Regions from separate parts of the Exiguobacterium sp. SH0S1 genome, predicted to be linked through region 3. Evidence: riboswitches for the same ligand, from Rfam matches in the RefSeq annotation. Region 3 holds a riboswitch; each other region holds the start of a gene.
The links. Region 3 has a riboswitch for S-adenosylmethionine ahead of EVJ20_RS11695 (2,3-diketo-5-methylthiopentyl-1-phosphate enolase). Riboswitches for the same ligand answer to the same signal wherever they lie in the genome.
Positions count from the first base shown of each region.

Region 1: linked by a shared signal. The riboswitch ahead of metK (methionine adenosyltransferase) and the one ahead of EVJ20_RS11695 (2,3-diketo-5-methylthiopentyl-1-phosphate enolase) in region 3 are both predicted to bind S-adenosylmethionine.
Region 2: linked by a shared signal. The riboswitch ahead of EVJ20_RS10520 (Na+/H+ antiporter NhaC family protein) and the one ahead of EVJ20_RS11695 (2,3-diketo-5-methylthiopentyl-1-phosphate enolase) in region 3 are both predicted to bind S-adenosylmethionine.

Region 1 is NZ_SJVC01000001.1:1,158,706-1,163,727, reverse strand. It holds gene EVJ20_RS05950 (alpha/beta hydrolase family protein) at 1-261, shown strand, start outside; gene pckA (phosphoenolpyruvate carboxykinase (ATP)) at 295-1,866, opposite strand; SAM riboswitch class I at 2,185-2,304, shown strand; gene metK (methionine adenosyltransferase) at 2,436-3,644, shown strand; gene EVJ20_RS05935 (YtxH domain-containing protein) at 3,684-4,181, opposite strand; gene EVJ20_RS05930 (GNAT family N-acetyltransferase) at 4,346-4,816, shown strand; gene EVJ20_RS05925 (alpha/beta hydrolase) at 4,906-5,022, shown strand, end outside.
Region 2 is NZ_SJVC01000003.1:276,444-281,465, forward strand. It holds gene trhO (oxygen-dependent tRNA uridine(34) hydroxylase TrhO) at 1-25, opposite strand, end outside; gene EVJ20_RS10515 (TVP38/TMEM64 family protein) at 249-881, shown strand; gene EVJ20_RS10520 (Na+/H+ antiporter NhaC family protein) at 918-2,201, opposite strand; SAM riboswitch class I at 2,273-2,368, opposite strand; gene EVJ20_RS10525 (GGDEF domain-containing protein) at 2,467-4,146, opposite strand; T-box leader at 4,303-4,514, shown strand; gene argS (arginine--tRNA ligase) at 4,568-5,022, shown strand, end outside.
Region 3 is NZ_SJVC01000005.1:1,195-6,216, forward strand. It holds gene mtnA (S-methyl-5-thioribose-1-phosphate isomerase) at 1-89, opposite strand, end outside; gene mtnK (S-methyl-5-thioribose kinase) at 86-1,240, opposite strand; SAM riboswitch class I at 1,322-1,424, opposite strand; SAM riboswitch class I at 1,630-1,732, shown strand; gene EVJ20_RS11695 (2,3-diketo-5-methylthiopentyl-1-phosphate enolase) at 1,804-2,958, shown strand; gene EVJ20_RS11700 (2-hydroxy-3-keto-5-methylthiopentenyl-1-phosphate phosphatase) at 2,955-3,605, shown strand; gene EVJ20_RS11705 (methylthioribulose 1-phosphate dehydratase) at 3,602-4,219, shown strand; gene EVJ20_RS11710 (cupin domain-containing protein) at 4,233-4,766, shown strand; gene EVJ20_RS11715 (TerC family protein) at 4,810-5,022, opposite strand, start outside.

The sequences.
Region 1 (5,022 bases), on a different contig from region 3:
GGGGGAGACCCGGAGGCGGTCCATGAGGCGTATGTCGAACGGTCTCCGCTCTTCAAAGACTGGCAGGCGCCGACGCTACTCATTCATGGGACGGACGACGAGCAAGTCCGGCTTCGTCATGCGACCGCCCTCGCCGACAAGATCGGTTCGCAAGCAGAGCTTTGGATCTTGCCGTTCGCCCATCAGCTCCCGTTCTGGGAAAAATGGAAGACGACGGACCGAGCGATGGATTGGATGTTGGCGATTGCAAGAAAAAAATGACTAGTACCCGAGCGGGGTACTAGTCATTTTGAGTTAGAAGACGATTGGGCCGGCCGCGATGACTTTCTCACTCGCTTTCGTGAATCGTTTAAAGTTTTGTTGGAACTTCAAGGCGAGCGCTCGCGCTTCGACATCGTAATGAGCCGTATCTTTCCAAGTGTCACGTGGGTTGAGCACGTCTTGTGGGACGCCATCGATATGGACCGGGATGTCGACGTTGAAGATGTCGTGCTTGACAGTGTCGACGTCACGCAATTGACCATTGATCGCGGCGTTCACCATGGCCCGTGTGTAGCTGAGCTTCATACGTGATCCTTCACCGTAAGCCCCGCCGGTCCAACCCGTGTTGACGAGGTAGACGTCGACGTTATGCTGTTCGATCAACTTACCGAGCATGTCGGCGTACCGTTCCGGGGCGAGCGGTAAGAACGGTGAGCCGAAGCAAGTCGAGAACGTTGCTTGTGGCTCGGTCACGCCGCGCTCCGTCCCGGCTAGTTTTGATGTGTAGCCAGATAGGAAGTGATACATCGCCTGCTCTTTCGTCAACTTGCTGATCGGCGGGAGCACCCCGTAAGCATCGGCCGTCAAGAAGACGATCGTGTTCGGGTGACCGGCCCGTGAAGGGAGCATCGCGTTATCGATGTATTGAATCGGATAAGCTGCTCGCGTATTTTCGGTGAGCGAGATGTTTTTGTAGTCGGGTGAGCGGTCTTCGTTCAAGATGACGTTTTCGATCAACGATCCGAAACGGATAGCGTCATAAATTTGCGGCTCGTTCTCACGCGACAAGTTGATCGTCTTGGCGTAGCAACCGCCTTCGATGTTGAAGATGCCGTCTGGTGACCAACCGTGTTCATCGTCACCGATGAGATGACGTTCCATATCGGCTGATAGCGTCGTCTTCCCCGTGCCCGATAGTCCGAAGAAGAGCGCCGTCTCTCCGGCGTCCGAGACGTTGGCCGAGCAATGCATCGACAAGACGTGCTGTTCAGGTAATAGGAAGTTCATGACCGAGAAAATCGATTTTTTAATTTCGCCGCCGTATTCTGTTCCCCCGATCAGAATGGTACGCTTGGCGAACGAGACGAGGATAAACGTTTCTGAGTTCGTCCCGTCAACTGCTGGGTCGGCCTTGTAGCTCGGTGCATAAATGACCGTGAACGGGTCAAATGCAGCTCTCGCTGGCCACTCACGCAAGAACAACTGCTTCGCGAACAAGCTGTGCCACGCGTACTCGGTGATGGCGCGTACAGGTAGCGTGTAGTGCTCGTCAGCTCCAGCCGAAGCTTCGAGATAATACAGCTTCTGTTTCGTCTCGAGATGAGTGAGGACTTTGTCGAGAAGAGCGGTGAACTTGTCTTCTGCGATCGGCTGATTGACCGGCCCCCAGTCCACTAACGAGTTGCTGACTTCATCTTTGACGACGAATTTGTCTTTCGGTGACCGCCCTGTGAATTTCCCTGTACTGACCGATAAAGCCCCGTCTTTCGTCAGTACGCCTTCACCGTTACGAATGGCTTCTTCCACCAGTTCTGGAACGGTTAAGTTCCGTAATACATCGGCACCCTTAATTAATTCTTCGATTTTCAGGAGCGTAGTCGCCATCCTGAGTCCCACCTTTCCCCTAAATAGATGTGGATGAAATCCGCATACTTCCGCGATTAATTAGTATGACACTTTTTATTATATGTGACACACTAATCAAAAACAAGCATTTCTTTACCCTTTAAAGTAAGCGCTTTCTTACAAAGACATTCTAACATATTCTGTATAAGCGGGGAGTGAAAAAACGGAAACCGTCAAAAAAATGTTTGATATTTCACAAACATAAATGATTTCCGTGATTACGAAGAAATTTACAAATTAAGCAGATACGCTTGACAGAACGGTATGGCATTTATATGATGGTGTTCGTAACGGATACTCTTATTCTGAGCGGTGGAGGGAACAAGGCCCTACGAAGCCCAGCAACCGTCCGATCCTGTAGTCTTTTTCGGAAAAGGTGCTATCCTGAAGCGAAGCGACAGCTTCGAACGATAAGAGGGTAAGGAAGAACGATTCAACCTTTCCCATTGAACGTGGCGAAAGGTTTTTTTCATTACCGTCCCAAAGCAACGCGTAAGGGGAACGAGTACCGTCCACACATCACCCTTATTAATAGGAGGTTTTTCGAAATGTCAAACTTGAACCGTCGACTTTTCACTTCGGAGTCCGTCACTGAAGGACATCCGGATAAAATTTGTGACCAAATCTCAGATGCGATTTTGGATGCAATTTTGGCTGAAGATCCAAACGCCCGCGTTGCGGCTGAGACGTCTGTCACGACAGGTCTCGTGCTCGTAGCTGGTGAAATCACGACATCGACTTACGTGGATATCCCGAAAGTTGTACGTGAAACTGTTCGTGAGATCGGCTACACGCGCGCCAAATATGGTTTTGACGCTGAGACTTGTGCTGTACTCACAGCAATCGACGAGCAGTCGGCAGACATCGCACTCGGTGTCGACCAAGCGCTCGAAGCTCGTGAAGGTCAAATGACTGACGAAGAAATCGATGCGATCGGTGCCGGTGACCAAGGCCTCATGTTCGGTTATGCAACGAACGAGACACCTGAACTCATGCCGCTCCCGATCTCACTCGCTCACAAATTGTCACGTCGCTTGGCAGAAGTCCGCAAAAACGGAACGCTCACTTACCTTCGTCCAGACGGTAAGACGCAAGTAACTGTCGAATACGACCAAGACAACAACCCGGTCCGTATCGATACGATCGTCATCTCGACGCAACACGCAGAAGACATCACGCTCGAGCAGATCCAAGCGGACCTTAAAGAACATGTGATCGAAGCAGTCATCCCGGCTGAACTCATCGACGCCGAGACAAAATACTTCATCAACCCGACTGGCCGTTTCGTCATCGGTGGACCACAAGGTGATGCAGGTCTCACAGGACGTAAAATCATCGTCGACACATACGGTGGATACGCTCGCCACGGCGGTGGTGCGTTCTCAGGTAAAGATCCTACAAAAGTTGACCGTTCGGCAGCATACGCGGCCCGCTACGTGGCGAAAAACCTCGTGGCAGCTGGACTTGCTGACAAAGCGGAAGTTCAACTTGCATACGCGATCGGTGTCGCACACCCGGTTTCAATCGCGGTGGACACGTTCGGCACTGGTAAATTGAGCGAGACTGAACTCGTTGAACTCATTCGTGAGAACTTCGACCTTCGTCCGGCCGGCATCATCAAGATGCTCGACCTTCGTCGCCCGATCTACAGACAGACAGCAGCTTACGGACACTTTGGTCGCACAGACGTTGAACTCCCATGGGAGCAGACGGACAAAGCGGCAGTGCTTGAAGAAGGCGCAAAACGTTTCGCATAAGCATAAAAAAACGACCTTTCGCGAGAAAGGTCGTTTTTATTATGCTTGTGGTTTATTTTCGTTTGTTGCGTTCTCGTTGCCGAGTGCCGTATCTTTCGCCTCGACGACTTTCTCACCAATATCTTGTAAATCTGATTTTGTTTCCTGGGCCGTCTCGACGACTTTGTTCACGTCTTCTTTGACCGTGTCGACTTCACCGACAACTTTTTCATAGACGTTTTGCACATCGGTCGACACTTCTTGAATCATACCCGACGCCGATTTCACTTGCTCGATGACTTGAGACGCTTTACCGGACGGATCTTCTTTGATCGTGTCGACGAGACCGCCGACAGACGACTTCGCATTCGTGAGCGACTGTTTCGTCGTCTCGCGGTTCGACGAGCTAAGTAGGGCGATCAGACCGCCGACGAGCGCACCGAGAAGCATTCCGGTCACGACGTTGATTCTAGGACCACCCGAGTTGGTTTGGTCGAATTGGCGATTCGGGTTGTTAGCGTTAGCTGCGTGCGGATCGTTTTGTAATGTTGGTTCCATGTCTAAACACTCCTTTGTAAGTTGGCATTGGTACTCATATACCCTAGTTAAAATAGAAAATAACGTTCTGCTTGATTTCGACACGAAAAAGTAATAGAAGAGCAGGATATTTTTTACGTGATGGGGAATGATAGTACTAGATTGGCCAAAAGGGGGAAGCTGTTATGAAGATGCGGGAAGCCGTACCAGAAGATGCCGCCACGATTCGAGATATCGCACTTGCGACCATCAGTGTGACAGATGACGTTCGGTCTAAGGTGATGGAGCGCGCCTATCAACAAGAAGAGATCGTCCGGGCCATCGGTTCGAGTGAAGAAGCGAAAGAACAGTTGTTCATCGTCGGTGAGGCCGAAGGAGACGTCATCGGGTTTTACCATGCGATCGACCGCGGTGATACGTGGGAAGTGCTTCGTCTCTATCTTCATCCGGCTCACCATCGCCAAGGACTTGGGGCGGAACTGCTGACACATCTCCAAGAGCGGAAAGCGCAGCCGATCGAGCTGTACGTCGAGAGTTCGAACGAGCAGGCGATCGCGTTCTTAAGCCACCAAGCGTTCACCGAACTGAACCGAATTCAAGAAGAAGTGTACGATCAACCGATGGAGCTCATCCATTTGCGTTACGACCCACGCTAAGACTCCAGACGGATTTTCTTTCAAACATCAGTCAGCGGCTGATGTTTTTTGTTAGAATTGATGAGACATACTAATAATGAGGTGACAGCATGACATATGAAGAAGAATCACGAAAAGGGGTCATCGTGATCGTTTACCCGTTGCAGTTCACGTCCCGACTCAGCGAAGCATTTTTGCAGCGACTCAGTGTCGACTATGAGGTGCTC
Region 2 (5,022 bases), on a different contig from region 3:
AGACCCGCATTGGTTTTGTTTCCATGTTATTGCTCCCCTGTGTTCAGTTTTTTGCAGGAAAACGAACGTTGGGTTGTGTCGTTCGACGAATGAACTTGCCTGCAACCACAAGTCCATTATTATATGATAGATATCACAGTGAAATTTCGCAAATACTTTTTATTTTTTTTTGAGGAGGGCAGGGGGATGCGTCCTCTTGAACGAATTCGGGTAAAAGGTAGTAACGAAAGCCGAAGGTGGAAACTGAAATGCTCACATCACTCCAACAATATATATTGAACATCATCGAATGGCTCCAAGGACTGCCGGGAGGTCCTTGGGCTGGACTTGGGGCCCCGTTCCTAGAAGCGATTTTCCCGTTCCTCCCGCTCGTCTTGATCATCTCGGCGAACGCGGCCACGTATGGCTTCTGGCTCGGTGTGCTCTTGTCATGGATCGGCAGTTTGGCAGGGACGCTCCTCGTGTTCGCCGCCGTCCGATACGTGTTCCGCAAACCGATGACGCGTTGGCTCGAAAAACATAAACAGGGTGTCTATTGGCTCGATCGCATCAACCATATGAGTCCAATCTCGCTCGGATTCTTATATTCGTTGCCGTTCATCCCGGTCAGTTTGATCACGTACTTACTCGCCTTGATTCAAATGCCGCTCCGGACGTTCGTATTGGCGGCCGGATTCGGGAAACTGCTCGTCGTCGTCATCTTCTCGGTCATCGGTGATCAGTGGCAAGAGTTCATCCAAAGCCCGTTCCGCTTGTCGATGCTCGGTTTGCTCTTGCTCGTATTGTGGGCGATCAGCCGGGGTCTCGAAGAACTTCTCAAACGGCGCGCTTTCAAAAAACGGAACGAAGAGCTCAAACGTAAACGTGAAGCGAGAACATAAAAATCCTCGAAGGCGACCGCCTTCGAGGATTTTTGCTTAGTTGGTTTTTTTGAAACGTGGGAAGTTGAAGACGATCGCCAAGCCTCCGCAAATGAACAGGAGGAACGGATAGAACATATACGGGACGAGGGCGGGGGACGCCGTGTTCGTCAACTCGGCGGCGATGAGGAGCTGCGCCCCGTAAGGCAGAAGTCCTTGTACCCCGCACGAGAAGATGTCGAGTACGCTCGCTGACTTTTTCCGTTCGATGTCATACGTATCGGCGATATTCGCGGCAAGCGGGCCTGCTACGAGAATCGAGATCGTATTGTTCGCCGTCGCGACGTTCGTCGCACTGACGAGCCCGGCGATGCTCCATTCCGCACCAGCCCGGCGTTGAATCCGTGACGTGAGTGCGTCTCGTAAATAGGTGAGTCCACCGTTATGCGAGATGAGTCCGACGAGTCCGCCCATGAATAATGTCAAGAGCGAGATCTCGGCCATGCCCATCATGCCGTCGGCCATCGCCGTGACGTAAGACGTGACGGCCAAGCTTCCGTCAATCAGCCCGATGATGCCAGCGAGCGCGATGCCGCCGAGCAAAACGAGGATGACGTTCAGTCCGGTCAAGGCGAGGACGATGACGGCGAGATACGGAATCAACTTGTACCATTCGAACGCGGCCACTTCAATCGTCGACTCTCCGCTTGAGAGAACGGCTAACAGGACGGTCGTGATGATTGCGGCCGGGAGCACGATCCAAAAGTTGGTCCGGAACTTGTCGCGCATGTTCGTCCGTTGTGTCCGGACGGCGGCGATTGTCGTATCCGAGATGAACGACAAATTGTCTCCGAACATGGCCCCGCCGACAACGGCCGCGGCCGCGATCGCGATATTGACCCCGCTCTCTTGATGGATGCCGAGCGCGATCGGGGCGAGCGCGGCAATCGTACCGGTCGATGTGCCCATCGCCATCGAGATGAAAGCGGCGATGACGAACAGTCCGCTCAGTAAGAGTGACGGTGGCAGGAACGTCAAGGCCGCATTGACCGTCGCGTCAATCGCACCGATTGCACCGGCGACGCTCGAGAACGCACCGGCGAGCAGGAAGATGAATATCATGATCAAGATGCCTGGATTACCGGCACCTTGGGCGATGCGCTCAACGGTCTGAGTGACGCTTCCTTTCGTCATCATCGCAGCGACAATTAAAGCGATCAACGCCGCGATCAGCACCGGGAACTTGTAAAAGTCGCCATAATAAATACCCGCCCCGATGAAGAAGACGAGGAAGACGAGCAAGGGCAAGAGCGCCCATTTGTTAGCTGTTGGTTGTTCCAATCGATTCACCTCATTTCAAAGAATAGAAAAAAAGAGCCTTCCGAAAAAGGCTCTCTCTGTAAGAGACACCCTTTTCATCTTTCGAGCAGAACGCTCGCTGGATTTGGCACAGGTTACCCGCTGCCGAGACATCTAAGGGCCAGTCCCTCCGTCTCTCTTGATAAAAAGTCGTCATGATGTAGTTGTTAGACACGTTTCCTAACGTACCTGTTTCAAATCGGGTTGTCAACAGAAATCCCCCTGCGCCAGTGGACGCGGGGGGAAGTCATGTCGTCAAAAAGTTGTAATGGGCGACGCGGTTACGACCGGCGTACTTGCCGCCGACGTAAAGGGCCCGGTCAGCGTTACGGATCGTATCGTCAAGCCGTTTGTCGCCGAACGCTTGAATCGTATCGACACCGATCGAGGCGGTCACGGGAATATCGACCCCATCGACACGGAACGGCTTATCTTCAATTTTCTGCCGAATCCGTTCGGCGATATCGACGGCTTGGTCGACGTCGCAATGATTGAGCAGCAAGATGAACTCCTCGCCCCCGTAACGGGCCGCAAAGTCATCGGTCCGGAGCATTTGCCGGATTCGCCGCCCGAACTCTTGGAGCACGCTGTCTCCGACTTGGTGACCGTGCGTGTCATTGATTTTTTTAAAGAAGTCGATGTCGAGCATCGCGACCGAGATCGGGTACATCGAGCCGTCCGAGATTTGTTGAATCCCATACTCGTAGAACGCGCGCGCATTGGCGAGCAGCGTCAAGCTATCGGTGCGGCTTTCCGTGTATAGGCGGTCGCGCTCGTGGCATCGGCTGATCGTTCGGTTGAACGATTTCAACAGTTTTACCATCTCGTTTTGAATGATGGGGGGATAGCCATAGACGTGTTCACCAATCATGACGATACGTGTGCGAATCCCGTCAATCTCTTCTGACTGGACTGAGATGAAGCTGTGGTAATCGTCATGAAACGCATCTGACAACGCTGCGTCCCATTCGAAGCGCATCTCATAATCGACAGACTTGGCGTGTGGATGGCGCGCTTCCATCAAGTCGAAGACGAGTGGACGGTCGATCGGCTGTCGCGTCAACAAATCGAAATAGAGCGTTCGGTCGAACAGGACGAACTCGACAAACCCTTTATCATATTGGTTGAGGCGCTCACATTGACTCAAGAACACTTCAATCGCCTGGGCCTCGCTTTGAGATAGGGAGACGGCCTCTTTCGCTTCATCGTACTGTTCGATCAATGACTTGAACGCGTCTTGGCGCCCTTTTTGAATCATCAACCGCTTAATAAAGAACGTGAGGGCGGCCGCGATGCTGCTGACGACGAGCAAGTTCGTCTCACGGAAGAACGACGCGGCGAAGATGAAGACCAAACTGACGATGTACGTGTAAAACGCGATGCTCAAAAAATCACGGACCGGGATATCGACGCGGAACCACCAGCCGACTTGATACTTCTGGACGACCGTGTTCAAAATTATGGCAATGATCAGACCGACGAGCGGAACGAACGAATCCTGCGAATAGAAGCCAAGACCAGTTTCACCTCCGAGGGCCAAGTAAACACTTGCCGGGATGGCGATTTCTAAAAATGACGTGATCGCGTTCCAAGGATAAGTGAACCGAAAGCGGCGGAGCGCGACGCGCGGTTTTAGGTTGGCGAACTGAAAGACGAGAAGTCCGATTTGGTTGACGAGGAGCGCCGTCTCAAAATCAAAGAATAAAAAGATGATGAGGACGATACTTTCTGAAAACGTGAAATAAATGCCTTTTCGTTCAATCGAGTCCATTTGGAAAATGACGACGAGCAGCGCGATCAAGATGAACGGAAGCGGCTCGATCGCCGGAATATCAAGAACACCGGTTGTAAACAAGGTGATGGTCAGTAAAACGATCAAACTCCAAATGCTCCAACCGAGGACGGACATTTTGCGAAAATGATTCATAGTTCCCTCCTGTGTGGGAAAAGTCTTCTCATATGTATGGTAGGAGATTCGGCACGGTTGCGCCCAAGTCCTGCCTATTCATCATAATGGCTGAATTCTAGCATTGAGTCTACATCAAATATCCTCTATAATGAAGTTGCTTTTCAACCACATAGACGAAAGTCGATGAAAAAGAGAGTAACGATCGTTTAGTCAACAAAGCGACCTAGGGATTGGTGAGAGCCTAGGCTGACAAACATCGCGAAACGCACTTTTGAGATGCTATCCGAAGCGAGTAGGCGTAGCCGGGGGCCCCCCGTTATCACCGTTAAAGTGGTCTGTGTAAAACAGGCAAGAAGAGTGGTACCGCGGGCCAACCCGTCTCTTTGCATCTGTGCAAAGGGCGTTTTTTTTATGACTAGATTTGAAGGAGGAAATTTACATGAGTTATGAACGCAAGTATGCGGAGGCTCTGTCACGTGTCATCGGTGACGAACTCACGCTCGACCAGATTGAGGCATTGATTGAAAAACCAAAACATGAGGCACACGGGGATCTCGCGTTCCCATGCTTCCAACTCGCCAAGGCGTACCGGAAAGCGCCGGTCATGATTGCGACTGACATCGCCGGTGAATTGAACGACGAACTGTTCACAAAAGTTGAAGCGGCCGGTCCATACGTGAACGTCTTCTTGAGCCGTGGCGTCGTCTCGCAGGAAATCATTAACGTGGTTCTCGACGAGCAAGCGGATTACGCGACGCATGCAACACGCAACGAGACGATTGTCACGGACTTCTCATCACCGAACATCGCCAAACCGTTCTCGATGGGGCACTTGCGCTCGACGGTCATCGGTAACGCCATCAACCAGATCGCTCGCAAAAACGGCTATAACGT
Region 3 (5,022 bases):
ACGTACCGCTCCTCATGGGGCAGTAACGTTTGGTCTAAAATGACGAGCTCGTCCCGGGACGGTTCGAAGCGAATGTTTTGGACTGTCATACGCGTACCCCCGCTAACAGCGTCACTAATTCATCGATCGAACGGATATCGTGGCGCTGTTTAATGAGCGTCGTGCCGAGCGTGAGCGCTTCCCGTTTCCGCTCGAGCCGGACCGTTTCCGGTAACGTCTCGAGGTCATTGACTCCGGCGAGGCCGATGGTGCGGCGAATCAGTTCGCATCCGGCATAGCCAATCGTGTCGCTAAAGATGGTTTGAAGTAGTTCATCGACGAACCCGTCCGTGTTGAACGGTTCGACCGCCGTCTCAAACTTCGTCCGGAACGTCTTCTCAAACGTCTCCCATACCGTCAATACGTCGGTGAACCGCTCGAACCGTTTGAGTGGGTCATGGAACGTCGATAGCGTCAAATGGGCGACAATTTGCCCGATGTCAAAGCCGAACGGTCCATAAAAAGCGAACTCCGAATCGATGACTTTCGTCTCTTGTTGCGTCGCGAAGATGCTGCCTGTATGTAAGTCCCCGTGCAAGAGCGCGTCGTGTTTCGTGACGAAACCGACTTTCAGTTTCGTGACCTCCACTTTCAATTTCTGGTCACGCCAAAGCGCTTCGACGTCCTGACGGAGCGCGGTTTCGATGTTGTTCGATTCGGCATCTTTGTACGGATCGGTGAAGATCAGTTTTTCAGTGATATCGCATAGTTCCGGGTTGTAATAATCCCGTTCTTTCCGCTTCTTCTCAATCGGGCCGGCCGCATAGTCGGACGTCTCAAACAACGTCTGTCCTAAAAACTCACCGATGTGACGGGCAAGTTCAGGATACGTTTTCCCTTCCAAATAGCCCGTCCGGACGATATCAAAGTCAGACAAGTCTTCTAAAATCGTGTAGGCGAGCGTTCGGTCACTGCCGAGAACGACCGGGACGAAACGCGGGACGACGCTGGCGAATTCGCGCAACGCGAGCTGCTCGATCCACGCCCGTTCAAGTGTGAGCGGCCAACTCTCGCCGACGACTTTCGCATACGGTAGCGCCTGCTTGACGATGAGGCTCGTTTCGCCTTGACGGATGCGGAAGACGAGGTTCAAGTTGCCGTCCCCGATCTCCTCGCAATGCGCGATGCCCCCATCTTCGAGTAACCCTAACGTTCTGACGTGCTCGACGACTGTCTGTTCTGTAAATGGTTGATAAGCCATGTCTGTTTCCCCTTTCGGTATATTCCCCACAAAAAAAGCCCCTTTCTCCGCGAGAAAGAGGCACAGCCGTAACGGTTGTTCCTCTCATCTGTCAGACGTATGTCTGGTGGATGTAGCACCGTGCCTACTGGTCGGTTGCTGCGGCATCATCGGGCCAATTCCCTCTGCCAACTCGCGATAAGAGTGTCGTATTCGATTGTGTGAACTTGTTGTGATGAATATTACGGACTCGACCCCACCTTTGTCAACGGCAATTTGCTGGAGCAACGGTCACTTTTTTTATGCATATATGGTAACAACGAACTCAAACTTTTTTTCTCAAAAAAAGGAATTGACGAACCGGATATTGTGTGACAAAATTCAATTAAATTTCACAACTTCAAAATACATTCTTATCAAGAGCAGACGGAGGGGACAAGCCCGATGATGTCGCAGCAACCGACCCGATTGGGCACGGTGCTAATTCTTGCAGCGTAAGCTGAGAGATAAGAGTTCATTTTTTTATGATGACCTCTTGCCTCGGCATGGGGTCATTTTTTGTTTGACCGGAAGGAGGAACGAACATGAGTATTACTGCCACATATGAAATCAGCCGGACGGACCGCGTCGCGACTGTCGCCGAGAAAATCGCCCTCGAACTGACCGTCGGCACGTGGACGGAACTGCCTCACCTAGAGCAAGAACAATTAAAGGCGTATCGGGGCGAGGTCGTCTCAACGACGCATACGGAAACAACGAGCCGCTTCACAATCCGTTATCCGCTCCATAACGTCACGCCCGACTTCTCATCCATCTTGACGACGACGTTCGGGAAATTATCGCTCGATGACTCGGTACGCTTGATCGACTTAACGTTACCCGAAACGCTTGCATCTGAATTCCCCGGAGCAAAGTTCGGTGTTCAAGGCGTTCGTGAGTTGCTCGACGTACATGATCGCCCGCTCGTCATGAGCATCTTTAAAGGGATCATCGGCCGTGATTTACGCTTCTTAGAACAGCAACTTCGAGACCAGCTCGCCGGCGGCATCGACATCGTCAAAGATGATGAAATCCTATACGACAACCCGCTCACTCCGTCGCTTGAACGAGCTAAAATCGGGGCGGCCGTCATCCAAGAACAGTTCGAAACGACCGGGAAACGTTCGCTCTATGCCATCACGCTCAGCGGTCCGGTGTTCGGGCTGCGTGACCAAGCGCTCCGCTTGATCGAGGCGGGCGCGACGGCACTGTTGTTCAACGTCTATACATACGGGCTCGACACACTCCGCGAACTCGCGAGCGATCCAACAATTAACGTCCCGATTTTGGCGCACCCCGCGTTCGCCGGGGCCTTGACCGGCTCGATCAGCCACTCGCTCTTGCTCGGAAAATTGATCCGCCTCGCGGGGGCCGACTTGACGCTGTTCCCGTCCCCATACGGTTCACTTGCGACACCGTCTGATGAGGCGTTCACGATTCGGGATGGCAGTGCTCGGCCGCACTGGACGAAACCGATTCTACCGGTCCCATCGGCCGGTATCCATCCGGGGCTCGTCCCGGACATCATCCGTGATTTCGGCACAGACGTCGTCATCAACGCCGGCGGCGGCATCCACGGTCACCCAGACGGCGCGGCCGCCGGGGCCCGGGCGTTCCGACAAGCGATTGAGCAAGTATTGGGCGTGGCGAGCCAGACGAACGAGCTCGAGGCCGCGTTAAAGGCGTGGTCAAAACAATGACGATTCACATCTTGTGTGACTTCGATGGGACGATCACGGCCGAGGACAACATCATCGCTTTGATGCGGGCGTTCGCACCGCCCGAATGGCACGCGCTCAAAGACGATGTGCTCGCTCAAGACATCTCGATCCGCTCCGGGGTCGGGCAGATGTTCCAGCTGTTGCCGAGCGCTGACGCTTCGGCGTACCGTGACTACTTGCTGGACCGCATCACCTTGCGCCCAGGTTTCCCAGCATTTTTGGAAGAGATCCGAGAACATGGCTGGAAGTTCGACGTCGTCAGCGGCGGCATGGACTTTTTCGTACACCCGATCTTGCAAGACCACGTCGCGCCGGACCACATCTACTGTAACGTCGCCGACTTCTCAGGCGAGACGGTACGCGTCGACTGGCCCTACGCCTGTGACGCGCATTGCACGAATGATTGTGGTTGCTGCAAACCGACAATCGCCCGGACGATCGTCGATCCCGTTGATCGCTTGATCGTCATCGGTGACTCGGTGACCGACTTCGAGATCGCCAAACGGGCCGATTTCGTCTACGCCCGTGGGCAACTCATCACGCTCTGTGAAGCAGAAGGCATCGCCTACGCCCCGTTCGAGACGTTCGACGACATCACCCATCACATGAAGGAGGTGCACGTATGAGCGTGACCGCACGTTGGCTTGAACTCGCCGACATTAAAGACGAACTCGCCGCGCGCGACTGGTTCCCCGGAACGAGTGGCAATTTGGCGATTCGTGTCTCCGACGACCCGCTGACCTTCCTCGTCACGGCGAGCGGACGCGATAAACGAAAACGGACCGCGGACGATTTCGTCCTCGTAGACGCGGCCGGCAGGTTACTTGGCGAACAAACTGGTAAACCGTCCGCTGAGACGCTGTTACACGTCGAGGTGTTCAACAAGACCGCGGCGGCGTGTTCACTCCACGTACATACGGTCGACAACAACGTCATCTCCGAGCTCCATGCCGTGAACGGTGAGGTCGTCTTCACGGGGCAAGAGATCATCAAGGCACTCGGGTATTGGGAAGAGGACGCGGTCGTCCGGGTCCCAATCATCGACAATCATGCCGACATCCCGACGCTCGCGGCCGCCTTCGCGCCTCACGTCCATTCAAGCGCCGGTGCCGTCCTCATCCGTAATCACGGCATCACGGTCTGGGGCGAGACGCCGGCTGCGGCGAAACGTTATTTAGAAGCATACGAATTTTTGTTCAGCTACACGTTAAAACTACGCGCCTTAGGCGTCCATTCATAAGGAGGAACTATCTATGGCAACTGTCTATTTCCAACAAACCGAAGAACGTCTCGTCGACCAATCTGAAGTGAACGTATTTTTAGAATCGCGCGGTATTCTGTATGAGCAGTGGGACATCGCTAAACTTCCGATCGCGCTTCAAGAAAACTACGAACTGACGGCCGACGACAAGCAAGCCATCCTCGCAACGTTCCGTGACGAGATTCAAGACGTGTCGGAGCGCCGCGGCTATCAAACGGCCGACGTCATCTCGCTGTCTGACGCGACACCGAACTTGGACGAACTGCTTGTCAACTTCCAAAAGGAACACCATCATACGGACGACGAGGTCCGCTTCATCGTCAGCGGGCACGGCATCTTCGCCATCGACGACGCCGAACGTGGCTACTTCAACATCGAACTCAATCCGGGCGATTTGATTTCGGTCCCGGTGAACACGCGCCACTACTTCACGCTCCAAGACGACCGCCAAGTCGTCGCCGTCCGCATCTTCGTGACAACAGAAGGCTGGGTGCCGATCTACGAGAAGCAAGACGTGACTGCCTAACAAAAAATCCTGCCTTCCGCATACGCGAAAGACAGGATTTTTTTTAATGCTTGACCGCTGTCGGTTTGGAAGAGAACCAACCCCAAACAGCAATCCCAACCATGACCGACCAGAAGAACAGTGTCCAACCTAACGAGTGGACGAAACCGTCTGGAAGACCCATGAACGCGAACGGTGTACCGGCAATCAATTCCTTGAAGCCAGGGTGTTCGAGGACGAGTACCGTCAACTTCACACCGACCCAGCCGACGATGAG